One region of the Brevibacillus sp. SIMBA_040 genome, then DNA from elsewhere that is predicted to be linked to it. Evidence: predicted binding sites of a transcription regulator. Region 1 holds the regulator's gene; the other holds the start of a gene.

What was found. Region 1 encodes LexA, which represses DNA repair genes until DNA is damaged. Its sites were predicted from a motif close to CGAACATATGTTCG; they were not measured.
Region 2: a site for LexA is predicted at 3,352-3,365, ahead of uvrB (excinuclease ABC subunit UvrB). Genes of this name have one in related genera too.

The regions. Positions count from the first base shown of each region.
Region 1 covers NZ_JAWRXI010000010.1:91,920-106,998, forward strand. Annotated here, with positions in the region: gene SB752_RS18075 (dihydrolipoamide acetyltransferase family protein) at 1-712, opposite strand, end outside; gene SB752_RS18080 (alpha-ketoacid dehydrogenase subunit beta) at 822-1,802, opposite strand; gene pdhA (pyruvate dehydrogenase (acetyl-transferring) E1 component subunit alpha) at 1,806-2,891, opposite strand; gene SB752_RS18090 (alpha/beta hydrolase) at 3,213-3,944, shown strand; gene SB752_RS18095 (hypothetical protein) at 3,965-4,159, opposite strand; gene ltaE (low-specificity L-threonine aldolase) at 4,428-5,465, opposite strand; gene SB752_RS18105 (HesB/IscA family protein) at 5,581-5,883, shown strand; gene SB752_RS18110 (HelD family protein) at 5,936-8,182, opposite strand; gene crcB (fluoride efflux transporter CrcB) at 8,225-8,590, opposite strand; gene SB752_RS18120 (DUF896 domain-containing protein) at 8,685-8,882, opposite strand; gene yneA (cell division suppressor protein YneA) at 8,957-9,298, opposite strand; gene lexA (transcriptional repressor LexA) at 9,455-10,078, shown strand; gene SB752_RS18135 (DUF456 domain-containing protein) at 10,162-10,647, opposite strand; gene SB752_RS18140 (DUF4269 domain-containing protein) at 10,788-11,363, shown strand; gene SB752_RS18145 (NUDIX hydrolase) at 11,495-11,815, opposite strand; gene SB752_RS18150 (hypothetical protein) at 11,867-12,418, opposite strand; gene tatC (twin-arginine translocase subunit TatC) at 12,908-13,669, opposite strand; partial or broken gene SB752_RS18160 (GNAT family N-acetyltransferase) at 14,089-14,286, shown strand; gene SB752_RS18165 (YolD-like family protein) at 14,355-14,600, opposite strand; partial or broken gene SB752_RS18170 (hypothetical protein) at 15,012-15,079, shown strand, end outside.
Region 2 covers NZ_JAWRXI010000024.1:63,997-79,075, reverse strand. Annotated here, with positions in the region: gene uvrA (excinuclease ABC subunit UvrA) at 1-1,281, opposite strand, end outside; gene uvrB (excinuclease ABC subunit UvrB) at 1,297-3,273, opposite strand; gene SB752_RS28360 (flagellar hook assembly protein FlgD) at 3,458-4,387, shown strand; gene SB752_RS28355 (hypothetical protein) at 4,465-6,162, opposite strand; gene SB752_RS28350 (PDZ domain-containing protein) at 6,323-7,591, opposite strand; gene SB752_RS28345 (S41 family peptidase) at 7,693-9,174, opposite strand; gene SB752_RS28340 (murein hydrolase activator EnvC family protein) at 9,268-10,467, opposite strand; gene ftsX (permease-like cell division protein FtsX) at 10,494-11,390, opposite strand; gene ftsE (cell division ATP-binding protein FtsE) at 11,380-12,066, opposite strand; gene SB752_RS28325 (iron-containing alcohol dehydrogenase) at 12,414-13,571, shown strand; gene argH (argininosuccinate lyase) at 13,705-15,079, opposite strand, start outside.

The DNA.
Region 1 (15,079 bases):
GCTCTTCAAGTTCGCCCGCTTGTGTTGTGTAGTGAACAACTGGTGCTGCTGCCGCTTGTGCTACACCAGTTGCTGCAGATGCGTCAGCTACTACTGGAGCCGCTGCTTCTGCTCCTACAGCCGCTGCAGGTGCCGATACTGCTACTGCGCCACCGGATACAAAACGATCTACGTCTTCACGTGTGATGCGACCCAGCTTGCCTGTACCCGGTACAGATGCCAGCTGAACGCCTTTTTCACGTGCATATTTGCGAACAGAAGGTGTAGCGAGTACATGCTTGCGATCAATCGGCGCCGCAACAGCTGTTGCAGTCGCTTGTGCCATTGGTGTTTCCAATGTTTGGTTTGCGTTTGCACTCACTTGGGAGCCAATATCGCAGCCTGGTTCCATCTTGTCAGCTGCAGGCGCTGGAGCGGCTTCTGCAGCGTGTGAATCACCATGTCCATGATCTGGCAGGTTAGGAATTTCGCCTTCCACATCAAAGTCGATCAAAGGATCGCCTACTACGGAAACCGTTCCTTCGGTAACTTTCAGTTCAAGAACTTTCCCTTTTACTGGCGATGGAACTTCTACTACCGCTTTGTCATTTTGTACTTCCATAATGACTTGGTCTTCTTCTACGGAATCCCCTGGCGCTACGTGCCATTTGACGATTTCGCCTTCATGGATACCCTCACCGAGCTCCGGGAGTCTGAATGTAAAACGACTCACAGTATCTCCTCCTTATACACACTTCGCCGTATTTTCAACCTGTTTTTTCCAAATTGCCCAAAAGAAGGCGGAAAGCTCTCAACTTTTCCGCCATTATGTCCAATTCTGATTAGAAATCCAGTACCCCGTTCAAACCATCGATTACGCGCTTCACGTCTGGCAGCCAAACATCTTCTGCCTGAGCAAACGGATATACAGTGTCTGGCGATGTGATACGCAGCACTGGCGCTTCCAGGTGAAGAATCGCACGTTCGTTGATTTGAGCAATGATTTCTGCGGCTACTCCAGATGTTCTTTGTGCTTCTTGTACCACGATTGCGCGGTTTGTTTTCTTCACAGAAGCAACGATCGTGTCGATATCGAGTGGGCTGATGGTACGCAGGTCGATTACTTCTACCTTTGCTCCACGTGCTTTCTCGATTTCTTCTGCAGCTTTCAGGCTGGTATGCACCATAGCACCATAGGTGATGATGGTAGCATCTGTACCCTCTTTCACTACGTTTGCTTTACCCAGCTCGATTGTGTAGTCGCCCTCTGGAACCTCTTGACGGAATGAGCGGTACAGCTTCATGTGCTCCAGGAAAACAACTGGATCGTTGTCGCGGATCGCAGCAATCAGAAGTCCTTTTGCATCGTAAGGGTTGGAAGGAATAACAACTTTCAAACCTGGTGTTTGCATCATCAAGCCTTCCAGGGAGTCAGCATGCAGCTCAGGCGTTTTCACACCGCCACCGAATGGGGAGCGGAATGTGATCGGGCTCGAAAAACGACCGCCAGAACGGTAGCGCATACGAGAAGATTGGGAAGCTACTGCGTCAAATGTTTCGAAAACGAAACCAAAGAACTGAATTTCTGCTACCGGACGGAATCCATTGATGGAAAGGCCGACAGCCAAACCGCCGATTCCAGACTCAGCGAGTGGTGTGTCAAATACACGCTGCTCACCAAACTCAGCTTGCAGACCTTCTGTTGCACGGAATACACCGCCGTTATTTCCTACGTCTTCACCGAAGACAAGTACGGTTTCATCGCGTTTGAGTTCAACGCGCATTGCATCCGTAATGGCTTGAACCATTGTCATTTGTGCCATGGCTTATTTCGACTCCTTCGCCAGGAATTCTGCCTTTTGCTCTTCGAGTGCAGGCGGCAGTGTCTCAAACATTACATCAATCAGCTCGGATACTTTCATTTTCGGCGTTTCATCCGCTTTTTTGATCGCATCTGCTACAGCTGCTTTTGCTTCTTCAATAACTGCTTCTTCGTCTTTTTCGTTCCAGAGTCCTTTGGATTCGAGGAACTTGCGGAAGCGGATCAAAGGATCGCGCAATTCCCATTCGCTTTGCTCTTCACCAGTACGGTAACGGGTTGGATCGTCACCAGCCATTGTGTGAGGACCATAACGGTAAGTCAGTGCTTCGATCAGGGTTGCGCCTTCACCGTTCACACCGCGTTCTTTCGCTTTTTGAACAGAGTAGTAAACTGCCATGATGTCCATACCATCAATACGCTCGCTAGCAATACCTGCAGCAGTTGCTTTGATCGCAATGTTTTCGGAAGCTGTTTGTTTTTCAAACGGCAAGGAAATCGCATAACCGTTATTTTGAGAGAAGAAGATAACTGGGAGCTTGTATACCCCTGCAAAGTTCATACCCTCATAGAAATCACCTTGGGAAGTTGCACCGTCACCAAAATAGTTGATTGCAACGTGTTTTTCACCACGCAGCTTGTAACCCATTGCAACACCAGTTGCTTGTGTACATTGTGCCGCAATAATGATTTGTGGCATCAGAACATTAACACCCTCAGGGATTTTTCCACCCTCAATGTGGCCACGGGAATACAAGAATGCTTTATGCATTGGGAATCCATGCCATACCATTTGTGGAATATCGCGGTAGCTTGGCAGGATAAAATCTTCTTTGGACAATGCTGCTTCAGAACCGATCATGCTCGCTTCTTGACCAGCAACTGGCGCGTAGAAGCCCAAACGACCTTGGCGGTTCAAGCTGATCGCACGTTGGTCCCAAACACGGGTAAATACCATTTTACGCATCAAATCACGCAATTCATCATCGGAGAGCTTAGGCATCAAGTCAGGACGAACAACCGTTCCATCCGGTGCAAGAATTTGCAGCGGGGCGTTGTTCTCTGTTTGTTCAACAGCAGTGGTTACGCTCATCACATTCACCTCGTCACTGGAATAAGGGGCTTCCATAACCACCTTTGCTAATCGTCCAACTGAGCAGGTGCTCGGGAAAACAGCATTCGCGAAAGGTGTCGGAAGGAACCCGGTTAGAAGAAGAAAATTTATATCGTGCAAGAAAGGGCTTACAGCGCCGTTTGCACCACCCTGTTATACTGCAGACATGCGTCTGTTCAATGTGTTATAGTATTGATATTACAGGGTTTATTTCCTCTCTGTTATCATTTACTATATAAGCTGTATCAGTTTTTTTCAAGGGTTAGTTTTGTTTTTTAATAAATCAGGAGGCGGGAACCGATGTCTGATTATGTAAAAAGAACGATCATGAAAGAAGAAGTACCGAGTATTCATCTGGACGCTCCCCGCTCCGTCAAAGTATACCTGCCACCTGGTTATAACGAGCTCCTTTCCTATCCTGTTGTCTACTGTCAGGACGGAAATGATTTCTTCACCATGGGCCGAATTGCGACCATTGCAAACCAGCTCATTTTGGAAGAAGGAATGGAACCATTTATCATTGTGGGTGTATCTGTTGACAGAAGCAAACGTACGAGTGAATACTCTCCTGTCGGCGCAAGAAATGCGGCATACAAACGCTTTTTCACGCAAGAGCTCGTCCCTTTTATTGAAGAGCGGTATCCTGTCCGGCGCGATCCAGCTTCACGAGTTCTCGCTGGAGATTCTCTTGGCGGTACAGTTGCTCTCCATCTTGCTTTGGACAACCCCGAGTTATTGACAAACGTACTGGCATTATCGGGAGCCTTTTTTCAAACCACCCTGGATGAAATCGATCGACACCCCACTTTAGACTGGCTGCATCTTTGGATGGTTGTCGGGCTCGATGAAACAGCTGTGGAAACGCATATGGGCACCTTTGATTTCGTTCACTGGAATCGAACAGCAAAAGAAGCCTTGCACACAAAGCAGGCAGTTTTGTCGTACTCAGAAAAACCGGGCAATCACGTCTGGGGACTGTGGCAAAGGGAATTACCCGATGCGCTGCGACACTTTTTCCCTACTCACCTATAAGGACATTTACAATTACTGAGCTAATACAAGCCGTTGATTTCTTTAATGTCTTCGTACCCATAGTAACGGCCATCCACCATGTAAATACCTTGGTGGGTGGCTTTGTCAATTTCACCTGCTACTTGCTGTGTATCATTCAATACGATATTGACGATTCTGCTCTCATCTCGCTTCATCTGGCTCTGAATTCGCTCGCGATCTTTTGCCGATATCATCTGATCCCTCTTTTCCCCTCGGTTGGATAGCTATAGTATCTCTTTGGAGGTTCGTATTTACACACGCTACTGCACACAAAAGCCCCTCCCTCATGAAAATACGAGGCAGGGGCAGCATTTTTTAACGCTCAATCGATGTATATATAAAGTCTTTTCCGCCAGCTGTTTTATCCTTGAACATTTCCAGGAAATTGACCGGGTCATTGAAATCAGTTGACCAGTTTCGAAACACAAACTGGTCATTTTTAGAACGCTTATTTAAATTCCCTCATTGAGGGGATGCCACTGCTTCAAGAAGGTCCTCCACGATTTCAAGCACGCGCGTGACATTCTCTTCCGTAATATGCCGATGTGTTGTAAAGCGAATCACGTATTCATCAAAATCAACAGCTAGTACCCCTTTGCCCTCCAGGCGCTTCAGGAAGTCAACAGCAGACTCGCAAATCGACTCGGTATAAACCAAAACAATGTTCGTTTCAACTGGCTCCACTTGTAGAGACAGCTTACGAAGGCCTTCTGCAAGTTGCCTCGCTCTCTCATGGTCCTCATCAAGTCGCTTCGTCATCTGTGTCAATGCGAGAATACCTGGAGCTGCAATGTAGCCTACTTGGCGCAACCCGCCTCCGAGTTTTTTCCTCCACCATCTGGCTTCCTCAATAAAATCACGGTCTCCGGCGATGATAGAGCCAACAGGAGCACTCAAGCCTTTTGACAAGCAAATTTGAACTGTATCGGTATAGCTACATAGCTTTGTCACATCTACACCGAGAGCGACTGCGGCATTAAAGAGCCTGGCCCCGTCCAAATGCACCGGTACGTTATATTTTTGAGCAACCTCATAAATACTTTTCATCTGGTCAACTGTACTTACAGCACCGCCTGCACGATTATGCGTATTCTCCAGACAAATCAGCTTCGTTCGTGGGAAATGAATATTATTGCCGCGAATCGCTTTCTCCACGTCTTCCGCTCGCATCGTCCCACGCACACCAGGAATGGTTCGTGGCTGCACCCCAGCGAGTGCTGACATAGCTCCCCCTTCATAATAAAAAAGATGAGAGTCTGCCTCCAGAATGACTTCATCCCCATTCACACAATGCGTGAGAACAGCTACCTGGTTTCCTTGCGTACCGCTTGTAACGAAAAGGGCGGCCTCTTTGCCGAGACGCTCTGCAGCTATATTCTCTAAGCGATTGACGGTTGGATCCTCTCGATAAACATCGTCGCCTACTTCTGCTTCTGCCATCGCCCGTATCATCTCTTCGGTAGGCTTGGTCACCGTATCGCTGCGTAAATCTATCTTCATGATCGTCTTTCTCCCCTTTTCTATACAGATATCAAACACTTTCAACATTGCATCTGTATTTCCCTCTTTGCTAATATGAAAGAGAGACACTTACATACGTTAGGAGACTTGCCCCATGAAAGTTAAAATTACGCGCAATGCAGCGAAACAATTAACAACCATTATGGAACAAGAAGAAGACAAGGATTTGAAACTGCGCGTTTACATTACACACGCGCATGGCGATCACGCTCATTATGGACTGGCTTTGGACAAGCCAACTGAAGAGGACGAAGTAATCTCCACTGACAAAGAAATTGATGTAATCGTGAAAAAGGACGAGCCTCTCCTCGATGGCATTATCCTCGATTACCTGTTTCTGCCACAAGAAGGCTTCGTAATCACCAACCCTTCCAAAGGAAACACTGGTGATCACTAAGAAGTGTAATGCGACACCCCCTGCGACTTGTGTCAGCAGGGGGTGTTTTCTGTCATGCTTCTTCTCTTTTATATAGTTCGCCAGGCAATTCTCGCAACAGAGGCAGCTCGTTTCCCTGCATATGGCTCATGACCAAGCGATGGACTGGACGAGTCATCGCAACATAGAGCAGCTTTGCATCCCATTCGTTATCCAGATACGAATTCACGTCCACAATAAAAACGACATCAAACTGCAAGCCTTTGGTCAAATACGCCGGCATCACAGTGACTCCGCCCGGAAACTGATTGTCTTTGCTACTGAGCAAGGTCAGTTCCGGAATCGTTTCCTGTAAGCTTTTAAACAGTTTCTTACTGGCACCAATCGTTTTTGTCACGATTGCAATCGTTTTGAAGCCCTCAGATGTAAATCCCTCTACTCTACTTGCCATATCTTTATGCAGCTCGCTCCGGGATGCAGGAGTTATCATAATCGGCAATTCTCCATGCCGCAGCACTGGTTTTGCGAGAACAGTTTCTGGCAATTCAATCTGTCGCAATACCTCATTGGCACACTTCATGATTTCAATCGTAGAGCGGTAGCTTTGTGAAAGCGTGTAATAGGAAGGCTTAAGCTCTGTGAAAATTCCTTGGGTCAATTCTTCCCATGCGTGAATTCCGCGATAGCTATGAATTCCCTGAGCAATATCACCCACAATAGTCAACGAATGTCGTTTGGTTGCGAGTGCAATAACGGCAACTTCCAGCGCACTCAAATCTTGGGCTTCGTCCACCACCGTATGATCAAAATGCTCTGCTTTGTTCATTCCTTCAATCAAATGATGTAAGAAGAGAAGTGGCGCGATATCCTCCGCTTCAATACGCTCCTCGGAGAATAAAGCCTCTGAAGATTCCACAATATCATGTATGATGTTGTCACTAATCTCGGTCGGCACCAGCTTGCGAAGCAATTCTTCATTACTGATCATTTCGCGATACGCGTCGAATGTCTCCAAACGGGGGAAGGAAGTCAAATATGTATCTAATATTTGCTCCAGCATTTTTTCGAATTTCGCCAAGCCTGTCTTATCAAGATCGATTTTCTTCTCACGCAAATGCGAGAACAACAGCTTGTTCATTTCTTGCTTGAGATGTTTTCGCAGGGCATCCAAGCGCCGATGATATGGCATATTGGAGAAGTGCTCCAAGAAGCTTTGACGAATAAAATCACCGGGAATAGAAAATACTTGCTTCGTTTTGTTGTAAAGGAAGCTTAATTTCTTAAATGGAATTCTCGTTTCAATTATATGATCGATATATCCTTCCAAAGCGATTCGACAAGCAAGTGAGCCTTTGAAGCGCAAACGATGCCGCGCTATCTCCTGCTGCCTCTCATCCTGGCCCTCTTCAAAAAACAGTTGCAAGGGTTTATCCGGGCTAATAATTCTCCACCCTTTTGGCAAAAGCGGCTTGACTAAGCGTGCTGCCCAATCGACAAAAGTGGCTTGCTGTACATCATCTACGCCAAGCTCAGGTAAAACCTCCGATATGTAAGCCAAGAACATCCTGTTGGGTGCGAATACCATAAACTTTTTGGACATCATCGAATCCTGGTAGTTATAAATCAGATACGATAATCGATGAAGGGCGATTGTTGTTTTCCCGCTTCCTGCTACCCCTTGAACGACGAGAGGTCTGTCCTTTTCCGCACGAATGATATCGTTTTGTTCTGACTGAATAGTTGCTACGATGTCTTTTAGCCTGCTGTCGTTTGCTTGATTTAAGTTGGCTGCCAGAAACTCATCAATGAAACCTTCTTGCAAAAAATCATCAGGATCTCCCATCTCACGGTTTATCGTCTCTTTCACGGCACCGTCATAGATTCCTGTTATTTTTCCATCGTCGATAGCAAAATTCCGTTTTAAGGTCACTTCGCCGCGGACAATTTCTCTACCCATTCGATAAAAGGCATCCTTGCTTTCACCAGAGTAGTATAAGCTGGCAATCGGTGCTCGCCAATCGACAACAACCGAATCAAACGTATCGGTCCGAACAATTCCCCGTTTTCCGATATAAACCTGATCTACCTCATATACTTCGTCCTTCATGAAGTCGACGCGGCCAAAATACGGCTTCTCACGACCATGATCTTCAAGATAACGCAGGTCCTTGGCTTTGTTATAGTTCACAACCTGTTTCACGTAGTCATCAGTCGCTTCACGAATTTCTTCTCGCAGCTGCGTTATTTCCGTCTCAATCACAGCGATTGTTTCGTCCAATTTGTTCTGTTCCCGCTCATATTCACGATGTTGGGTACTCATACCCATCCCCCCTCTCACATCATCGGTTGGTTACCAAAGTCATTATTGAAACTGCCTTGCAAGCCATATTCCAACTGCACAAGAAAATAAGCCGACCACCAAGCTTACGAGGACGTAAACAATTCCTCTGAAGAATTGACCATCCCCCCAAAAAGAGACGACCTCCAGCGAAAATGTAGAAAAGGTTGTGAATCCACCCATCACGCCAGTTGCAAATAATAAATACAGCTCTGGTGAGAGGATTCCTTTTTCTTTCCCCCAGACAGAAAGTAGTCCAATCAAAAAGGAGCCAAGAACATTGGCAAGCCATGTTCCGAGTGGTAGACCTGGCTGATTAGCCAGTAATGAGAGTCCATAACGAAAAAGTGACCCCAACGCTCCACCAACAGCTACCGCTACCCATCCCATCCTCCTTTTCACTCCCTCCGGCGAAACAGTCGTTTGGAACAAAAAGACACCCTGGCGTCATGCAAGGATGTCTGTTGTATTCATACCTGTTATCTTACTGTTTTGGATTGTTTTCTTCAAGGTCTTCCACATAACGAATCGAATCTAGATTGGATTTTAGCGAGAGCTTCACCGCATCAATATACTTTTGGCGAAGAGCTTTTTGTTCCAGCTTTTCTTCGTCGGATAAACCACCCTCGCGTGATTTTTTAGCCAATTCGTTAATACGTTTAATTTCTGCGTCAGATACCAATGCTGGTTCCTCCCAATCTGTAATAATGCTGCTCTATTATAGCATATCACGGGTATCTCGCAAGCAGTGGAGTGCTACTCTGACACTGGAATGATGAGTGTTTGACCAGGATAAATGAGAACACCCTGTAAATCATTTGCCTTTTTAATCGCGAGGATGAGTTCGTTTACATCCATTTTCGCTTCTTCTTGGTGACGAACAGCGATACTCCACAGACTATCACCTGATTGAACCGTCACTTCCTTGATATGAAGCTCTGCTGCCGGGCTAGAAGCAAACACCAGTTCGGTTAGTAAGTAAAAAAAGAGAGCAAAAGTCGCCAAGAATAAAATAGCCTGTCCTCTGGTTATGCCGAATCGCACGCGGCGAGCTGCTTTTTCCTCAAAATGGTTATGTACGGTCATTACGTTCATCATAATCTCCCCCTGCAAACATACGTTCCTTGTTCTTGTTTTCATCATAAATGAGAACATACGTTCATGTCAACAAAATAATCGAACTTATGTTTGTCGAACGCAAGCTCCCATGGTATAATATAGGAAAACATGTTCGAGAAAATAGAGGTGTCTTATATGTCGAAATTATCCAGCAGGCAGCAAGCCATAATTGATTTCATTCGAAAAGAAGTTCGCGACAAGGGATATCCACCTTCTGTACGAGAAATTGGTGAAGCTGTCGGACTCGCTTCCAGCTCTACCGTTCACGGGCATCTGGCACGCCTTGAAAAGAAAGGACTTATTCGCAGAGACCCTACCAAGCCTCGCGCAATTGAGCTCCTTTCCGAAGAAGATCGTTTTCAAGACAATTTTGAAGACTCCGTAGTTCGTGTACCAGTAATCGGTAAAGTAACAGCAGGTCTGCCTATTACGGCGATCGAGGATGTAGAAGAGTACTTCCCTCTGCCAGAAAACATCGTGACATCGGACAAGGTGTACATGCTTCGCATCTCCGGGAATAGTATGATTGATGCAGGTATTCTGGATGGCGATTACGTCATTGTTCGTCAGCAGCATGTTGCTAATAACGGTGATATCGTCGTTGCCATGACGGAAGAGGACGAAGCGACGGTCAAGAGATTTTTCAAAGAAAAGAATCACTTCCGTCTCCAGCCAGAAAATGCGACTATGGAGCCGATCATTTTGGAGAACGTTTCCATTCTGGGTAAAGTCATTGGTGTGTACAGACTCATTCACTAAAAAAAGGGCAGCCGAGGCTGTCCTTTTTGTTTTTGCAACGAATTAGTATGCCGTTACTACCAGCTACAGCCCTCTGCTCATCTCTACTTTGCAATGAAAAACCAAATAATCATGGCAACCTGCAGCACGACCTTGACAACGGCGCTGCCTAAAAAACCAATTAAAGAGCCAAACCCCGCTCTGATCGCTTTTTCTACGGACTGTTTCTGTATCAGTAGTTCAACCAATACGACCAGTACAAATGGCATGATCAACATCCCGAACGGCGGAAATAAGAAGATGCCTAAAATAATTCCTACCACAGCAGCCATAGACGACCATTTGGAGCCACCGTATTTTTTTACGAAGAACATATTGGTCAGCAAATCTGCTCCATACAAAAGTACACTCAGTACGGCCATCCCCCACCAAAACGAAGCGGGTAAGCCTGCTCCAGGGTCAGCGATGAAAAAGTGATAGAGCAAAAAGCCCCCCCAAAGCAAAATCGTATCCGGCAGTACAGGCAAGAAAATTCCTGCGATGCTCAAGACAAACAACGCGATGACAATAATCCATAGAACAATATCCATTCTCTGCACTCCTCTCAGTTACATATACGAGTGACTCGTAAATTCGTTGCACTCTATCACTAACACAGTTACAATTAACTGTCCTGCCCCACTGCCCTGATTCATTCCATTCCTTTAATCGTTGAAATGGAGGTACTCTCATGAGAAATTGGCATGATCTTACTTATTTACGTACTGGTACTGTTCGCCAGCAGCAAGCATGGCATGCGATAACCGAAACGAGAATTATGGAGCTTCTTCAACCCTACACTCCGGTGCTCGCCGGTACGATTCCTTTAGACATTGATGTTTCAGGCAGTGATCTTGATATTATTTGTGAATGTCATGATCTCGATCACTTGGAATCAAAAGTACGCGCGAATTTTGGAGGCCATAAAGATTACACGGAGATGAGCCTGATCGTCTCGGACATCCAGACAAGCGTCATTTCTTTTTATGCCACTGGTTTTTTCTTTGAAATATTCGCCCAGCCCGTTCCCGTCATCAAGCAAAATGCGTATCGCCACATGGATATGGAAGCACGTTTATTGACAGTAGGTGGTCAGGACGCTTATCGTGATATTCGACTCTTAAAAGAGCAAGGAACGAAAACGGAACCAGCGTTTACCCGTTATTTTCAAATACCAGGTGACGATCCTTATCAAGCTCTCTTAGACCTGGAAACCCATTCCGATTCAGAGCTGTTTGCGCGTTTTGGAAAAACAAAAACCTCGTAGACTTTTACTCGGGTCACGAGGTTTTTTGTATTGGTTCTTGAATGCTTATTACCTACATTTCCACTCTGTAATCGGCATGGTTTTTCAAAAGCTCACGAACCTTGCCCAAATAGGGCATCAGTTCCTCTACCTCAGTGAGGGTCAGCCATTTTATCTCTCGAATCTCTGAGTCTGTTGTTCCTATTACTCCCCCCTGTTATCTCTCCTCGAAACGTAAGAAAGGTCGCGTGATGGTCGTTGATGACTTTTTCACTGACATGGACAATATCATAAACACGAGCGTCCAGTCCTGTTTCTTCTCTTACTTCACGTATTGCCGCATCCTTCAGCATTTCGCCTTGCTCTCTCTTGCCACCTGGAAGACTCCAAAACTGTTCATTGTGCACAGCAAGGACTTTGTCTGTTTCCTGATCATAGAGTAGGACATAAACCACATCGACATGAATAAGCATTTAATCACTTCCCCTCGTTTCCCAATCGTCAATGCTGCGCATCAAGTCTTCTTAATCAACCATAATTTCGCCCTGCGCGTTGATAAATTCCGGCTTGCTATTCTGGCTAAATTCATCGGAGATGGCATACCACAATTTGATTTTTTTCTCAGGAGAGCTGCTGCTGACATAAAAATCAAGTGGTAAAATAGTAGCTTGCTCCTCATCCACACGGATATCTGTAATGTCGTTCGAAGCTATTAAACCAAATTTTACACGATTTGAAACAGATAAATGACTTGTAGCGAATCGGTTTGTTTCCACATTCGAGATTTTGCTCGATGAACCAGTGACCTGAAGTCCGCTCTTCCAGCCGAACAAGCCTTTGGAAACGAAAGCAGCTGTAATTGATTCATCCTTATTTAGATAAAAGAAAATGACCTCATCATTTCTTTTCGATGATACAATCACTTGCTTCACCTGATAGAGCTCATCTGTTTGTTTCAGGCTTACATTCATGAGTGCATCTATTGGATGAGAAAACGAAGCTTGGTATTCAGATATGAAAAACGGGAGTGCACCGACCAGCAATAAGAGAGCAAGCTTGACTCGTTTGTTCTTCAATCTTGTTCCTCCTGTCTCTGTCAGCTGCTTTCTATTGCCTTCGCATTTTTGTTATTTTTGAAAAGGTAAACCCACCAGAGCAGAATACATGCATAGCCGATCCATACATAAATCGACCACATTTCCATGTTCGCCAATTGTTGTATCAGGTGCTCAAACTCATTTTTCCCTTCTTGTCTCCCGATACTATTCAACAGACTGACAACTGGAACTGTAATAGCAAACATAGCAGTGAGGAGAGAAAAGCGAATCATTCTTTTACGGAAAAGGCAACCAATGGAGGCAACAAAGGTAAGAAGCAGAATCAAGTAATACGAAATCCAAAACCATGCAGGCAGCGTTACTGTACTCAGATTGCTTCACCTTCCCAAATAGAATAACCATATTTTAACAGAAGGTCGTGTGAATTACACAATCATTTCCAATTATGCTTTACGAGCAACAAAAAAGAAGCTGCATTGGCAGCTCCATGGTACTCGTTGCTTTCTATTACGATGTGACAGCCTGCTCTTGCTCTCGTCTTGCATCCTCACTTTGTTGCTTGTGGTAGATGACCTTCGAGAGCCATACGCTCAGCTCATACAATAGCAACAGAGGAATCGTCACAAGTATTTCCGTTAAAAGCTCTGGTGGTGTCAAAATGAAGGTAACAACCACAATTCCAAAATAAGCAAAACGGCGCATCTTCGAGAGAATTTTCGGATTCAATATTCGCAATCGAGTCAGGAAGATAACCACAATCGGAAGCTCGAACAACGCTCCAATCGGAACTACCAATTGAAACATAAAATCAAAGTATGACCCGATTCCGTATTTTGTCGTAATTCCCATACTTTTTGAGAGATCTGCCAAAAACTGCATCATCATCGAAAAAATAATAAAATACCCGAACAAAATTCCTATCACAAACAGAAAAAATGCCGCCGGAATGAAGTAAAGGGTCACCCTTCGTTCACGTGCACTTAAACGTACAGAAACAAATCGCCATATATGATACAGAGCGACCGGCAAGGCACCAACACCACCAACCAAAGCTGCAAACTGCATGTACACGCGCAATGCATCTGAAGGATGTAAGGAAATGATTGGTACGCCCTCAGCGATCGGATTGAGTTTCAAGTACTCGATAATTGGGCCAGCAATAAATAGACCGACCCCAAACATAAGAACAAATGCGATGATTACCCAGATGATTCGGTTTCGTAGCTCTACAAGATGATTGACAACTGCTATCTGATTATTCCCCTTCATATAGAACTCCCTTGTCATTTTCTCTGCGCGGTTGTGTATTCCTTCATCGACCTTCCTATTTTCGTTTTGCTCCTGTTCATACTACACCGTTCGATCCGAACTGTAGAGAGTCATGGGAAAAAAAACCTATTTTCGTCACAAAATTGTGATGAGGAGGGTGATTCCTCTTTGTTTTTGTTTGTAAAATCCTCCAATTGTTCAGTAGAATTAGAGAAAGGAGGGGAAAAACGGATCACGGAGAGCCATCAGAATTTCATTTTGATATGGTACGTATTGTGTCGGCCGTCTTGTTCTTCATTGCTATCATCGGCATTTTCCAGTATTTTTCCCACTTCAACAACGGGACTTAACAGGAATGAGTTCAAGAGTCCAAATAAAGCTGTAAAAAAGTCCCCTAGGATTACCTAAGGGAACAGTCTTTGAATGGGGCAGAGTCATTCGTTAACAAACAAATTGCACACGCGCCCAATCAACCTGGCACCTGGTTTCAGTTCGCCATTGCTCTAGCTCATTCAAATGAATTAATTGGGGATTGCGCTATTCATGCTCTGTTAGATGAACCTAGAATCGTGCAAATTAGATTTACCCTCGCTCCGGAACATCAAGGGAGAGGATATTAAATTAAGATTTCTACTCTCCCGGTTGCCGAAACAAAAGCCTCGGTATTCACTGCTGAGGCTTTCTTTTACTCATAGTTAACTTTCATAATATCCAAAAAGGGAATTTTCCTTGTTACTCCATCTTCCTCTACATGGACTAATCTCGTCCGTGAATCGAGTGTTGTGATCCGTCCAAATACTTTCTCTGTCATGCCCCAGACCGTTAACGCCCTCTCGTCTCCGTCCTCTTTTGCTTCCACTAGCTGATTCCCTAAGTCCTCTAATTCAAATTCATCCCTTGTAGGGCGTTTTGGTGTATTTGCCTTTGCCATGATACTACCTCCTAGCCTTTAACATTAATTATACTATCCATAAGAATCCATTGGACATCCTCATCACTAACCAGTTTTACCTGCCTTCCATTTTGATCGATCCACTTCACCATGCCCCACATGCTACATGCGCAGCCCAGCTCCTCTTTTACTGGCTTCCACCATGTCACAGATAGGGCGAAACTGACGGGCTGAGTCACAGAGAGGCTGACTGTGTAGTCCTAAGAAATATGCATACAACAAGGTTTACCAGCAGACGACATTCGATGTATTCTCAATGATTAAAAAGCTGTTCAAAGAAAAAGCTGTGTGTCAGTGAACATAATATTAGTTTAAATTTGTGTGTCTGATAAAGCTAGTTTGTTCTAAAATATTATACAGCTTTGAAAGAAGATGAATGGCTAATGATGTATTCGCCACTTTTTAATTGTCTATAAAACGGAGGGCAACAATGAAAAATACCTTCGTTATGTAATTGC
Region 2 (15,079 bases), on a different contig from region 1:
ACTCCGATCGCCAACCTTCACAGCCAGACTCTCCTGGCGCAGACGATGCCCCTTGCAGACTGGGCAAGGTTTTTGGCTCATGAAGCCTTCAATTTGTTCACGAATATAATCAGAGCTTGTTTCCAAATGGCGTCGCTGCAAATTCGGGATGACGCCTTCGAACGGCACGACTGCCTCTCGAACTTGTCCGAATTCATTTTCATAGCGGAACTGTATTTTTTCACCCGAGCTTCCGTACATGAGAATTTGCGCTTGCTCGGCTGTAAGTTCTTCAAAGGGAACATCCATGCGAATGCCGAAATGACGGCAGGCAGACTCCAGCAGCTGCTGGTAATAGGTCGAGGATTTTGGCTCCCACGCTCCTATGGCGCCATCATTCAATGTCTTGGTCCCATCAGGAACGACCATATCTGGGTCGACTTCCAGCTTGACTCCGAGCCCATCGCATTCCGAGCATGCGCCAAAAGGACTGTTAAAGGAGAAAATCCGCGGCTCCAGCTCCCCGATCGAGAATCCGCAAATCGGGCAAGCGTGCTTTTCACTGAACAGCAGCTCTTCTTGCTCCATAACATCGACGATTACTTTGCCATCAGCCAGACGAAGTGCCGTTTCCAAAGAGTCTGCCAGACGAGCCTGCGCATCCGGTTTTACTACGACACGGTCTACGACGACCTCGATGCTATGCTTTTTGTTTTTCTCCAGCTTGATATCCTCGGACAAATCAGTGATCTCACCATTTACCCGTACACGAACAAAGCCCTGCTTGCGGATGTCTTCCAGAAGCTTGACGTGCTCTCCTTTGCGGCCTTGTACCATCGGCGCCAGGATTTGCATTCTCGTGCGCTCAGGAAACTCCATCAAGCGGTCAACCATTTGCTCAATCGTTTGGGATTGAATTTCGATACCATGATCCGGGCAGATCGGTCGTCCAACGCGCGCATACAACAAACGCAAATAGTCGTAAATTTCCGTAACAGTTCCTACTGTGGAGCGTGGGTTGCGGCTAGTCGTCTTCTGATCGATAGAGATTGCCGGTGAAAGTCCCTCAATCGAGTCTACATCCGGCTTGTCCATCTGCCCGAGAAACTGGCGGGCATAGGCAGACAAAGACTCCACATAGCGGCGTTGTCCCTCCGCGTAAATCGTATCAAAGGCAAGGGAAGACTTACCCGAGCCGGACAAACCCGTCAGTACGACGAATTTGTCCCTCGGGATTACGACATCAATATTTTTCAGGTTGTGGGCTCGTGCACCCTTTACCACAATATGTTCTAATGGCATGAAAAAAATCTCTCCTTAGAGTTCAGCCTTCAGCTCAAGAATTAAGTCACGCAATTCTGCTGCGCGCTCGAACATCAAATTGCGCGCCGCTTCCTTCATTTCCTCTTCCATCCGTTCTATGACCGCTAGGCGATCTTTTTTCGGCATTTTCTTGAAGTCTGCGTGTGGCAAATAATCTGCCTTTTCCTCCGCTACCTTGGTAGCCTCGATCACTTGACGAACTGCTTTTTTCACCGTTTGCGGTGTAATACCATGCTTTTCATTATAAGCGACCTGAATCGCACGACGGCGCTCGGTCTCACGAATCGCAGACGTCATGGAATCCGTCATTTTGTCCGCGTACATGAGGACACGTCCCTCCGAATTACGGGCTGCACGGCCAATCGTCTGAATCAAGGAACGCTCATTGCGCAAAAAGCCCTCTTTATCTGCATCAAGGATGGCTACCAGAGATACCTCAGGCAAGTCCAAGCCTTCCCGCAGCAGGTTGATCCCGACGAGAACATCAAATTCACCCAGGCGCAGAGAGCGCAGGATTTGCATCCGCTCAATCGTTTTGATATCCGAGTGGAGATAACGTACCTTGATTCCGACTTCTTTTAGGTAGTCTGTTAGGTCCTCCGACATTTTCTTCGTCAAAGTCGTTACCAGCACCCGTTCATTTTTGGCAATCGTCGCATGAATTTCACCGATCAAATCGTCAATTTGGCCTTTGATTGGACGGACAGAGATCGTCGGGTCAATCAGCCCTGTTGGACGAATAACCTGCTGCACCACTTCAGGGCAGTGCTCTTGTTCATAATTACCTGGTGTAGCGGAAACGTAAATCGCCTGATTCACTTTCTTTTCGAATTCCTCGAATTTGAGCGGACGGTTATCCCGTGCAGACGGCAGGCGGAACCCATGCTCTACCAGCACGTCTTTGCGGGCACGGTCGCCGTTATACATCGCGCGCACCTGCGGCAACGTCATATGCGACTCATCCATAATCACGAGGTAGTCATCCGGGAAGTAATCCATGAGCGTGTATGGCGCATGCCCGGCAGGCAGACCTGTTAAATGGCGCGAGTAGTTTTCAATTCCGGAGCAAAAACCCATTTCCATCATCATTTCGATATCGTATCGCGTGCGCTGCTCCAGTCGTTGTGCCTCCAGCAGCTTGCCTGCTTCACGGTACTCGGCAAGTCGCTCTTCCAGCTCAGCCTGGATGCTTTCCACTGCCAGCTTCATCTTCTCCTCGCGAGTCACGTAGTGAGAGGCTGGGAAAATGGCAATATGATCACGCTGACCCAGAATTTCACCGGTCAAAACATCAATAGACGTGATGCGCTCGATCTCGTCACCAAAAAACTCGACCCGGATCGCCTGTTCACTCTGGGATGCAGGGAAAATCTCTACAACATCACCGCGTACGCGGAAAGTACCGCGGGTGAAGTTGATGTCATTGCGTGTATACTGGATATCGACCAGACGATGCAAAATCTCATCCCGTCCTTTTTCCATGCCTACACGCAAGGACAAGAGCAGCTCCCTGTACTCCTCGGGTGAACCCAAACCATAGATGCAGGAGACAGATGCGACAATAATGACATCGCGCCGTTCAAACAATGCACTGGTGGCAGAGTGGCGCAGCTTGTCGATCTCATCGTTGATGCTGGAGTCTTTTTCAATAAACGTATCCGATTGGGGAATGTATGCTTCTGGCTGATAGTAGTCATAGTAGCTGACGAAGTATTCTACTGCGTTATTGGGGAAAAATTCCTTGAACTCCGCGCACAGCTGGGCAGCCAATGTCTTGTTGTGCGCCATCACCAGTGTCGGCTTGTTCACCCGAGCAATCACTTGGGCTGCTGTATAGGTCTTTCCCGTACCTGTCGCACCCAGCAATGTCTGGTGTCGCTTCCCGGCCTGAATGCCCGCTACCAGCTCGGCAATGGCAGTCGGCTGGTCACCGGACGGTTGATACTCCGATACCAATTCAAAACGCTCCATTCCCTCGTTCATCTCCTCGTTGCATAACTGTTTCTATTTCCATTATAACACAATTACGGCTATTATAAGCCGGAAATTCGAACAAATGTTTGTCTTCATCACAAGCCAAGTTTTACCGATAATGAAACAGGAAGCATATATACGCATCGTATTGATAGATTCGCCACTTTCAGGGAGGATTCTCATGTCAGATAGCGGAACCACCGTTAAAAATAACATTGTCCAACCACATATGAGCTATAAAGGCAAAAAGGAGTTCACAACAGAGCTCGACTCCAACGCCTTCATGAAACTAATGCTGGAGCAGTTGAAGCATCAGGACCCGATGTCTCCGATGGATAACTCCCAATTTATTCAGCAAACAAGCATGATGACCATGGTTGAAAAAATTACGAAAATGACTTCCCTCATGGAGCAATCCAACAACAGCATGCTGACGCTGGAGAAATATGAGGCACTGGCTGGTCGTACAGCTACTTACTCGCTCACGACCAAGGACGAGCTCACAGGCGAGACTTCCACGCAGACCAAGAAAGGCGTCCTCCAGGGAGTTTATATGGATAGCGGAAAAATCTTTTTCCGAATGGCTGGTGAATCCAACCCAATCCCACTCGCAAATGTGAAGGGTCTTGAGTCGCAAGGCATGACTGGTAGTGCTCTGGACAGCAGCCTGAAATTCATCGAGATGATCGGTAAAGATATTTCATACAAAGTAACCAAAAATGTAGACAAGGATGGTAATCCTTCTACTACTGACGACATCACCGAAGTAGACGAGATCGTAAATGGCGTCATTAGCGGATTTTCGATGAAAAATGGCACCGCCGAATTCCAGCTGGAAAGCGGGGCTACTGTAAATCTGGATAAAATTGTTGGCATGACGGTCAAGCCAGAGAGCAAGACCATGAGCAACTCTCTCCAGTACGCGCAGATGATCGGCTATACGGTTACCTATAACGAAGGTCAAACCAATTCAGATGGATCGACCTCTACTAACAGCCTGTCGGGTATCATCAAAGCCGTCAGCATGAAAAACGGTCTCGTAGAGTTCGTGCTTGAGGATGGCAAAAAGGTCGCATTAAACCAAATCAATGGCTTTGAAGCAAACGCATAATATCGCAATAGAAAAGCCGCGTCCCTCTTTTTTCAGGAGGCCGCGGCTTATTTTTTTTACTCTCACATCTCACTGCTTTATTCCTTCACAATAACCTTCCCTGTTATCGCATCCACATAAACGGTCTGATCCACCTTAGCTTCACCGCCGCAGAAGCAATGAGAGCGCGTCTGGCGGAAAGACAGATCGTAGCCTAGCTTCCAAGTGACTTCACCGGTTTGCACGTTTGTCTGATGAATATAGGTCAGCTCAAGCGGATATGCCTTGAGTAATTGATCAACAGCCGCTTGTTCTGTGATTGCCTTTGATTTGTCAGGAGCACGCAGTACAGAAGGTGATACCAAGGTCAGCTCTTCCAATGCTCCCGTGAAAGAATTCATCTTCAAGGTGTACATACCTTCTTCGCTCTGCTGTCCTGCCTGATAAATAGGAATGCCATTCAAAAGAGGATCAGCAGTAATGAGCGTGTAATTGGTGTCGCCTACGTCTTTCATTCGCATTTGAGTGGTTCCAGCAGGAATTAAGCGTTTTAACAGCGCCTCCGCCTCTCTCCAGTCACGCTTTTTATCGGTTTGGATATTCAGATCATTCCCGTCCTTCACTACCAGCCTCATCAATTGTCCTGTCTTGGCGTTCGTCTCCAGGAGAACATGGAGACGCTTATCCTTGCTGCTGCCACGTGCAAATTGACCGATCATGTATTGTTTATCCTGATCCTTAGTCCCTTCATCAAATTGCCCCCAGATAAATAAGCGTCTTTCCTGTCCATCACCGTAGTTCTCCGTAAATGTCGCAAGCGGCAGTTTGTCCGTCTCCTTGCGTACTAATGATCTGATGAGCTCACCAGCCTGGTCGTTTGTCTGTGCGATCCATTTTTCACCTGTTCCTGTCATGCTGATGGTTTGCACAGGCTGTTTGACTGTATTTACTGACTCGATCAGCCTTTTTCCGTTGAAAGCATCCAACGCACTTCCTGAGAACGTCCGATTGATGACGCCATCCTTCACGACATAGGCCAGACTTGCTTCATCCGGAGACTCTCCCTGACGTACCTCGGGGAGCAGATACACCAGCTCCAACGGTTTGCTCTCTTTGAATCGAAGCAAAGCCTGCGATGCAGAGATGACACGCTGTGGCGAGGGGAGTGAAGTCAGACTGATTTTCTCATACAGCCTGCCATCAAACGTACGGAACGACACCATTCTTCCAGCCCGATCAAAGCTGACCATAGCATCGTAATCGTCATCCAGAGCGACATTGTTCAGCTTCCGTACCAGCCTGACAGTCAACAGGTCATCAGCACGTGTCACATCTCTTGGCTGATACGCATGGCCAGGGGGAAGTAATCCCGTTACAAAAGCCTGAGCTTTTGTTTTGGCTACCTGGTCAGTTGGGAAAGCAGGCTTCGTCAGTGTATTCGGCTGCAAATCCAACACCAAGAGGTTCCCTGTTTGTGGATCAAAGATTGCTTTATCCTCTTTCGCGTTTTCATCTCGCACAGCTGTTTTCGAAAAGATTACCTGGACCCCACTCACCCCCGGTCCATCCACATCACCACCAAAGATGACATGTCGACTGGTGAGCTCGGGGACTAAACGCACGAGCTGCTGCACACCTTTTGACACCTGCACAGGAACAGCAACCACTGCCTGAGCACTCCATGGAGCCATTTGAACCATACGCGCTTCTGTACTCGCCCAGGCAAATGGTGCCGTATATAAGTTCACTGCCACTAACGCTGTTGTAAGAACACAAAGAACAGGCTTTTTCATCATCGACACAGCCTATTTCACTCCCTCTTTTTTCCTCTTACATTCAGACGCACAACTTTGCATTTAGTTTTGCGAATAGATAGGTAATTCGAGAAAGAATTTTTTATCGAAAAAAGGAGAGACAGACACCCTATCCTGGTGTCCAATCTCTCCCACTCTTCGCCTATGCTCCGATGTTTAGCTTTTCCAGCTTTTGCTTGATCAGCTGCACAACACTCGCTCGCTTCAAGTCTACAAAAACGCGCGTCGTCGAATCAGGAACCACGATGATACCCAATTGATGATGATTCCCTGCATAAACAGCACATTGCACAAATTTCAGTTCCCCGTCATGCGTTAGTACTTCCATTTTGCAAAAGGCTGAATTGGCCTGCAACGCTGGATACAAATCTTCTTTGTTACGGACAGGGATACCATTCACCTTGACAATGATTTCTCCCGGTACAATTCCGATTTCTTCTGCTCGTGTGTCAGGGATGACTCCCATCACCTTGACTCCTCGTGAAGACTGTATAAAATACGGCGACCGTTTTCTCTCCTGGGACTGGCTTCGGAAAAACAGGCCTTCGTGTCCAAAAAGCGCATACAGTCCTGCTACTAACAGAAGCGGCCAGAACCACACCGCCAGTGCCGTCAAAGCCAGTAATACTCCCGCATAAACAGCCAATTGCCCCGCGATTCTCTCTGCTTTCATACGCGGAGTCATCGTCTGGGTCATGTCCGAAAAACCGGTCACAGTCGGCAGCAGCATTAGAGCAAACGAAGCTGCACCCGGTGAAAAGAAAGGCCACCCTGGGTAAAGCGCTCCACTCAATGCCCCTGGCTCCATTTGGACGAACAGCACCAATGGCGTCAGCCAAAAGGAATGAAGTAAATACGCACCTACAATCCGGCCGCGCTGCCCTTCTACAAACAGTGGCGACGCATCACGACCACCGTTCCAACGTACGAGCATCGCTTCAATCAAATGCATAATCCCAACGAGTGCCAAAAGTGGCAATGGCTTCGCCTGACGAAGCAACTCCCAGACGGTGCCAATTCCCGCTACATCGGATACCCCTGGGAAAACCTGCGCGATTGCATGCAAAATTGTCAGCAAGCCTGCCGCGTAGGCAAAGCAGAGAAACCGTAAACGTATGAGCGCCATAATCAGAGCGAGGCCCCATAAAATCCATAAGTCTTGTGCCTGTACAACCACACCGAGTCCTGCGGCCAGCACGGAAATCAATAGACCGCCTGCCAATCCCATTCCTACCGACCGAATCGTAGAAAGAAGTGGTGACTGAATACGGGCCGCAAACAACTGTCTTTCCAGATTCATCTGCCTTCGATAATGCAGATAAATGAAGATCAGAAATACGTAAAAGATTGGATTGAGAAAAAATGCAGCAAATCCATATGCAATGGAGAGCATATCTGCCTGTATCGCCAATTGCCTCACCTCAAATGGAAAAAGAAAAACCACGGCATGTAATTTACCGTGGTTACCATTTCTACGAAAGTCAGGGAATTCCCTGCCTCGTGTGCTATGGATTATTTTGGCTGCTTTAGGCTGACAACATCAATCGCTTTTTGCAATTGCAGGTCGTTTTGCGGGTCACGCATGACTTTGCGCAAGCCCTCCTCCAATTGTGTACGAGTAGCCGCGTCTACCTTGCCAGTCGTTGGCAGCTTGTGCGAGGTTTGGAACTGCTTGATTACTTGCTCTGTTTTTTCGTCAAAGTAACCATCATCTCGTCCTGGCGATAGATTCAATCCGGCCAAGATCAATTGCAGATTTTTCACTTCATTGCCTGCCATGTCACGAGACAATTCTTTATCAGCAGGAAGCTGAACGGCGTTAAAATATGCCGGTTGTTCTACTTTGAAATCAGGCTCGATTCCTTTTTTATGAATCCATTCGCCTTTTGGCGTAACCCATTTGGCAATCGTCAGTTTCAGCTGGCTCTTATCCGCCATTTCCATGGTGCTTTGGACTGTACCTTTACCAAAGCTCTTCTCGCCTACCAGCTTGTAGTTTCCGCTGTCACGCAAAGCGCCTGCGAGAATTTCTGAAGCACTTGCGCTTCCGCCGTTAATCAAGAGAGAAATCGGATACGGCTTGGCTGCGTCAGTCGTCGAGCGGTACTCTTCTTTTTGCTGTCCGCCAGCTCCGTACTCGATTTGGACGATGATTCCCTTTTTCGGAACGAGAATCTCGCCGATCTCCTTCACCGCAAGCAAGTAGCCGCCTGGGTTTCCGCGTACATCGATAACCAATCCACCGATGCCTTTTTTCTCCAATGACGCCAATTGATCCTTGAAGTGTTTTGCTGTCTCTGTAGAGAACTGGGTAATTCCAATGACGCCAACCTTAACGCCATTTTTCTCGATAATTTGGCTGTTCACTGTCTCAATCGGAATGTCATCGCGTACACACACGATCGTGATTGGCTCAGCTACACCTGCACGAGCGATTGTTAAAACGGCCTTCGTTCCTTTAGGTCCGCGAATTTTCATGACGGCCTGATTCAGATCCAAGCCCTCAAGCGACTCACCGTTTACGCTCAGGATTTGATCATTTGGCCGCAGACCTGCACGTTCTGCAGGAGAATCCTTGAATGGAGAAACGACGGTTACCCGTCCATTTTGTAGCGTAACTTCCGTTCCGATCCCTTGGAACGTGGAATGTAGAGTAGACGTAAATTGCTCTGCAGAGCGTGGGTCCATGTAGTCACTGTATGGATCTTCCAAGGAGCCTACCATGCCCCCAATTGCGCCCTCTACTAATTGATCGTTGGTGACATTTTGGATGTATTCCTTCTTGATGGCTGAAAAAGCTTCGTACAGCTTTTTGAACTCCTGAGGATATTCTGCCCCTGTTGTTTGGAACAGCTTATTGCTCGATGCAGTAAGTGCCCCGTTCTGATTCGCATTAGCGCTAGCAGAAGTCTTCATCATCGCCATGGTCAAGAAGCTACTGGCCACCATCGAGATGAGTACAACCGCTAGTACGGTACGCCCTTTCCATCTCACTGTTACGTCACCATCCTTTGTGCTACCGGTGAAAAGTTATGCTGCTATTGTATGCAACTCCGGCTAGCAATATTTGTCTGGCCGTACACCTCGCTATTTCAGGTACGGCATCGGGTTGACAGCAACGTCGTTTTTATAAACGGTAAAGTGAACGTGATTTCCGGTAGATCGCCCAGTAGAGCCGACCTCAGCAATCTTTTGTCCTTTTGATACAGATTGTCCCACAGAAACTTTGATTCCGCCCTCACGAATGTGTCCATAAAGAGTTGTAATCTCAGAGCTGTGTTTAATCATTACCGTATTGCCAAAGCCATTAGAGTATCCGGCAAAGATCACTACTCCATTGGCTGCTGCCATAATCGTCGTTCCTTTTGGTGCTGCCATGTCTACTCCATTATGCCCAGCTGACCTGCCTGTAAACGGGTCTGTTCGCATCCCGAAGCCCGAGCTGAAACGGAATTGTCCGTCAGCGACTGGAAGTCCCAGCTTTCCACCTTTGTATCCACTGCTACTGCTGCTCATCGCACGGACACGTTCAGCATACTTTTCTGATTCTGCTTTGGTCAGAGCAATCAGCTGTTGACCGTATTGCTCCAAATCTTCTTCCAGCGCAGATTCTTTCTTCTTCAGCTCTGCCTTGACCACCAGACTGTGCTTGTACTGCTTGTCCAACTCAGCCTTGAGGTTTTCCGCTTCATCAAGCATGCCAGCGTAGACGGTCAATTGATGATCGATTTCTTTCTTTTTCACTTCAATCGTTTCTTTGTCACGCATGTTGTCTTCCAGGATGCGGGTGTCCTGCTCCAAAATCAGCTGCAGCCCTTCCATGCGCGTGAGGAAATCTCCGAAATCAGACGAGCCCAAAAGCACGTCTAGATAAGAAACCTTTCCACGCTCATACATGGATTTCACGCGCGTTTTCAGCAAGGTTTCCCGCTGTGCTACGCGTTCTTTTGCCTCATCCAAATTATCCTGTGCTTGCGCTGCCTTTTCCGTGGTTTCATTCATCTGCACTTCGAGCTTGTCCAGCTTCTTTTGCGTCTCGTTACGACGCAAATCAATCTGCATCAGCTCCGTTTGCAAATCCTTTTGTTCCTTTTGTACGGCGCTGATTTTTTGCTCGGTTTGCTTTACTTGTTGCTTTTGTTGATCTCTCTTTTTTTGTATCTCTTTTAATTCCCGATTAATCTTGTCCAAAGATGCTTTACTAGCTGCCCAGCTTACGTTTGTCGGGATTACAGATCCGGCCACCAGACCGGCTATCAAGAGTGTTAGCAGAACCTTCTTCCTCATGATACTCCTCCCACGTTCTCTAAATATTAAACCCGCAAGAAACGACGGACTGACACCAAGCTTCCCCAGATCCCGATAAACGCACCGATTGCGAGCAAAGCAAGTGCTACCTGATATACAAGCGGGAACAATGGTAACAGTGTAAATAGTTGAGTTGCTTCAAAGCTCGATTTGATGGCGTCGAGCAGGTAATAGTAGCCTACTCCAAGGATAACGGTTGGAATTAGCGCACCCGTGATCCCCATTAGCAGCCCTTCAACAAAGAAAGGCCAGCGGATAAACCAGTTTGTTGCCCCAACGAGCTTCATGATTTCAATCTCTCTGCGACGTGCAACGATCGTCAGCTTAATCGTATTGGCAATCAAAAACATCGCTGTGAAGCCTAACCCGATGATGAAGCCGATTCCTACGTTTCGCACGGTATCTGTTGCTGCAAACAGCTTTTCTACTGTGCCTTCACCATAGTTCAGGCTTCTGACATTTTTCATTTGCTTGATTTGAGCTGCCAAGACTGCCGTGTCCTGAGGCATTTTTGCTTTAACGACAAAGGTGTCTGGAAGCGGATTTCCTTTTTCTAATCCGTCAAAAAGATAAGCCTTGTCCCCCATGCTTTCGCGGAACTGCTTTAAGCCTTCATCCTTGGAGATGAACTGGACGGACTCCACTTTATCTAAAGCACGTACATCTTGTTCAAATTGCTGCAGGTTTTCTTTTGTAGTGAGATCCGCCATAAATACCCGAATCTCCACCTGCTTTTCCACCGATTGAGCAAAAAAGTTCACATTCATAGCCAATACGAGAAATACACCGAGAATGAACAGGGTAAACGTTACGGCACTGATTGAAGCGAACGACATCCAGCCGTTCCGCCCGAGGTTTTTGACCCCTTCACGGACATGGCGCCCTAGCGTTCTAATCTTCATAACCGTATTCCCCTCTCTGCTCATCACGGGCAATTTGTCCAGCTTCGATCGCTATGACCCGTTTTCTCATCGTGTTGACAATTTCGCGGTTATGCGTCGCCATGACGACAGTGGTTCCCCGTTGATTGATTTCCTCAAACAGCTTCATAATCTCCCAGGAAGTCTCTGGGTCGAGGTTTCCTGTCGGCTCATCGGCGATAATAATGCCTGGATTGTTAACCAATGCGCGAGCCAGTGCTACACGCTGCTGCTCTCCCCCAGATAGCTCGTTCGGCAGCATTTTGGCCTTGTGCTTCAGCTTGACCAACCCCAATACGTCCATCACACGAGGCTTGATCTGCTTTGGATTGCTCTCGATTACTTCCATCGCAAAAGCTACATTTTCAAATACGGTGAGCGTTGGCAATAGTTTAAAATCTTGGAATACGACGCCAATACTGCGACGGACTGTGGGAATCTGGCGTTCCTTGATTCGGCTGACATTGAAGCCCCCCAAGAAAATCTGCCCCTTTGACGGCTTTTCTTCTCGATACATCAATTTGATAAAAGTAGATTTCCCTGCACCGCTGGGACCCACCACATACACAAATTCGCCTTTTTCAATCCGAATGTTTACACCTTTTAACGCACTTGTACCATTTGGATACGTCTTCCAAACGTCAAACATTTCGATCAAGTCAATCACATCCTACATTGTCAGATCCATTCTTTTTCTTGATCCTGATTTATTGTATCTTGTCGAAAACGCCGTTAAATCAAGGCAAATCGACAATTCCCCTCATCTCTTTCTCACCCGCTGCCAAACCTTGCCTAAAAACAGCGAGAAAATCCATCTTATTTATTATACCACCCTCATTCGCTGATGGAATCCACTAAATCTCTCATTTCTTGTCGAAAACGCTTCAATTCGCTCCAAACCGACACGATTTGTGCAGAAAGTCCCGGCAGCACATCGCCAGCTAGCATCCGTTTACTCTGTTCGTTACAATGATTACGAGTGAACTGTGGAAAGGAGCATGCATGATGAATCCATTTGTCTACCATAACCCTACGCAATTGATTTTTGGCCGGGGCCAGCTGTCCATGCTGAAAGAAAAAGCCGAGCAACTCGGTCAAACCGTCCTGCTGGTTTATGGAGGAGGCAGTATCAAGCGTACAGGCCTCTATGAAAAAGTCTTCTCCCTTCTGCAAGAGGCTGATTGCCGCGTGCTCGAGCTATCCGGCGTAGAACCGAATCCACGCCTCAGCACTGTCAAAAAGGGAATTGAGCTTTGCCGCCAGGAAGGCGTCAACTGGATTTTGGCAGTAGGTGGCGGAAGTGTCATCGACGCAGCCAAGGCTGTCGCTGTCGGCGTTCCTTACGAAGGCGATGTATGGGATTTCTATACGCGCAAAGCACTGGCTACGGAAGCTCTTCCTTTGGGAACTATCCTTACCCTTGCTGCAACCGGCTCTGAAATGAACAGAGGTAGTGTCGTAACCAATTGGGATACAAAAGAAAAGCATGGAGCATCTACGACTTTCCCTACATTCTCTATCTTAGACCCTGAAAATACGTTCAGCGTTCCACGCGACCAAACCATCTACGGTATCAGCGATATCATGTCGCACGTATTTGAACAATATTTCACCCATACACCAGAGATACCACTGCAGACACGTTTCGCAGAATCCATTCTGAAAACCGTCATTGAAAACGCAGACCGCGTAATGGCAAATCCGGAAGACTACGATGCGCGCGCCAATATTCTCTATTGCGGAACCATGGCTCTGAACGGCACGCTGCCTGTAGGGGTGGAAACAGATTGGGCTACCCATTCTATTGAGCACGCTGTAAGTGCAGTCTATGACATTCCGCATGGTGGCGGTTTGGCTATCATCTTCCCGAAATGGATGCGCTATGTGTATCGTGAAAACGTCGCGCGCTTTGTCCGTTTTGCCGTAGAAGTATGGAATGTCGATCCTACTGGAAAAACAGACGACGAGGTTGCTTTGGAAGGAATTGCTGCAACTGAGGCGTTCTTTGCCAGAATCGGTGCCCCTACCCGTTTGGCAGACTACGAGATCGATGACCAGCATCTGCAGCTGATGGCAGAAAAAGCGACACCATATGGACTGATCGGCAACTTCAAAAAGCTGTCGAGTGAAGATGTGGCGCAAATTTTGCGTATGTCGCTGTAAACGGGTAGCTCTTTATTTTAAAAATGCCGCGCTCCTCGGGGGAGTTCGGCATTTTTTGCGTTTTACACTATCGCTTGTACAAAAAAATAAACGGGCAGGCGAATCGCCTATCCGTTTATTAAGTATTACTATATCACGCCGGTGACCCAACATCAATCAAAGATTCAATCATGACTTTTTGACTATTTTTGTCTACCCATGCGTGAGTGTCGACAAGCTTCTCGCGATACCAAGCGATTTGCGTTTCTACTTGATTGCGAGCCGTTCCACCCAATACGTTACGAGCGTTGACTACTGTCTCTACCGCCAGTGCATCATATACATCTGCACCGATGACACCAGAGAAGCCTTGGAATTCTTCCAATGACATATCCAGCAAATATTTTTGCTGCTCGATGCAGTACAGAACCGCTCTGCCTACTACTTCATGAGCCTGACGGAAAGGCATATCCTTGCGAACCAGATAATCTGCCAGGTCAGTTGCATTGGAGAAATCGTTGGTCACTGCCTGACGCATCCGATCTTTTCTCACCTGCATGGTCTGAATCATCGGAGTCAACAAGGCAAGAGCACCATGAATCGTCGCTACCGTATCAAACATGCCTTCTTTGTCTTCCTGCATGTCTTTGTTGTAGGCAAGAGGCAAGCCCTTCAGAACTGTCAGCAAACCAAACAGATTGCCGTATACACGCCCTGTTTTTCCGCGTACCAATTCCGCCACATCCGGGTTTTTCTTCTGCGGCATGATGCTGGAGCCCGTGCAGAACGCATCATCCAGCTCCACGAAGGAAAACTCCTGACTGCTCCAAATAACCAATTCCTCACACAGACGGGACAAGTGCGTCATGACCAGCGAGGAATCAGCCAAAAATTCCACGATAAAATCACGATCACTTACCGCATCCATGCTGTTTTGATAGATGCCGTCAAATTGCAGCATTTCCGCCACAAATGCACGATCGATCGGGAAAGTAGTACCTGCTAATGCGCCTGCGCCAAGCGGCAAAACATTCACCCGTTTCCAGGTTTCTGTCATGCGTTCGATGTCGCGTTGCAGCATGGATACATACGCCATCAAGTGGTAGCCAAACAATACCGGCTGCGCACGTTGCAGATGGGTATAACCAGGCATTACTGTATCCAGATGCTGATTGGCCTGCTCGATCAATGCTTCCTGCAGATACATCGCCAGTTGGATGATCTCCATCAGCTTTTCTCTGAGGTACAGGTGCATATCGAGTGCAACCTGATCGTTGCGGCTGCGGCCGGTGTGAAGCTTGCCCCCCACCGGTCCGATTTCCTCAATCAGCATCTTTTCAATATTCATATGAACATCTTCGTGAGCAACCAGGAACTCTGCCTGCCCACGCTCAATTTTGTCTTTCACCTTTTTCAGACCAGCAATGATTTGTCTGACTTCCTCCATCGGTACGATGCCGCACTTACCCAGCATAGCTACATGTGCTAGGCTACCGACGATGTCCTGTCGCCACATTTTCTGGTCGAAA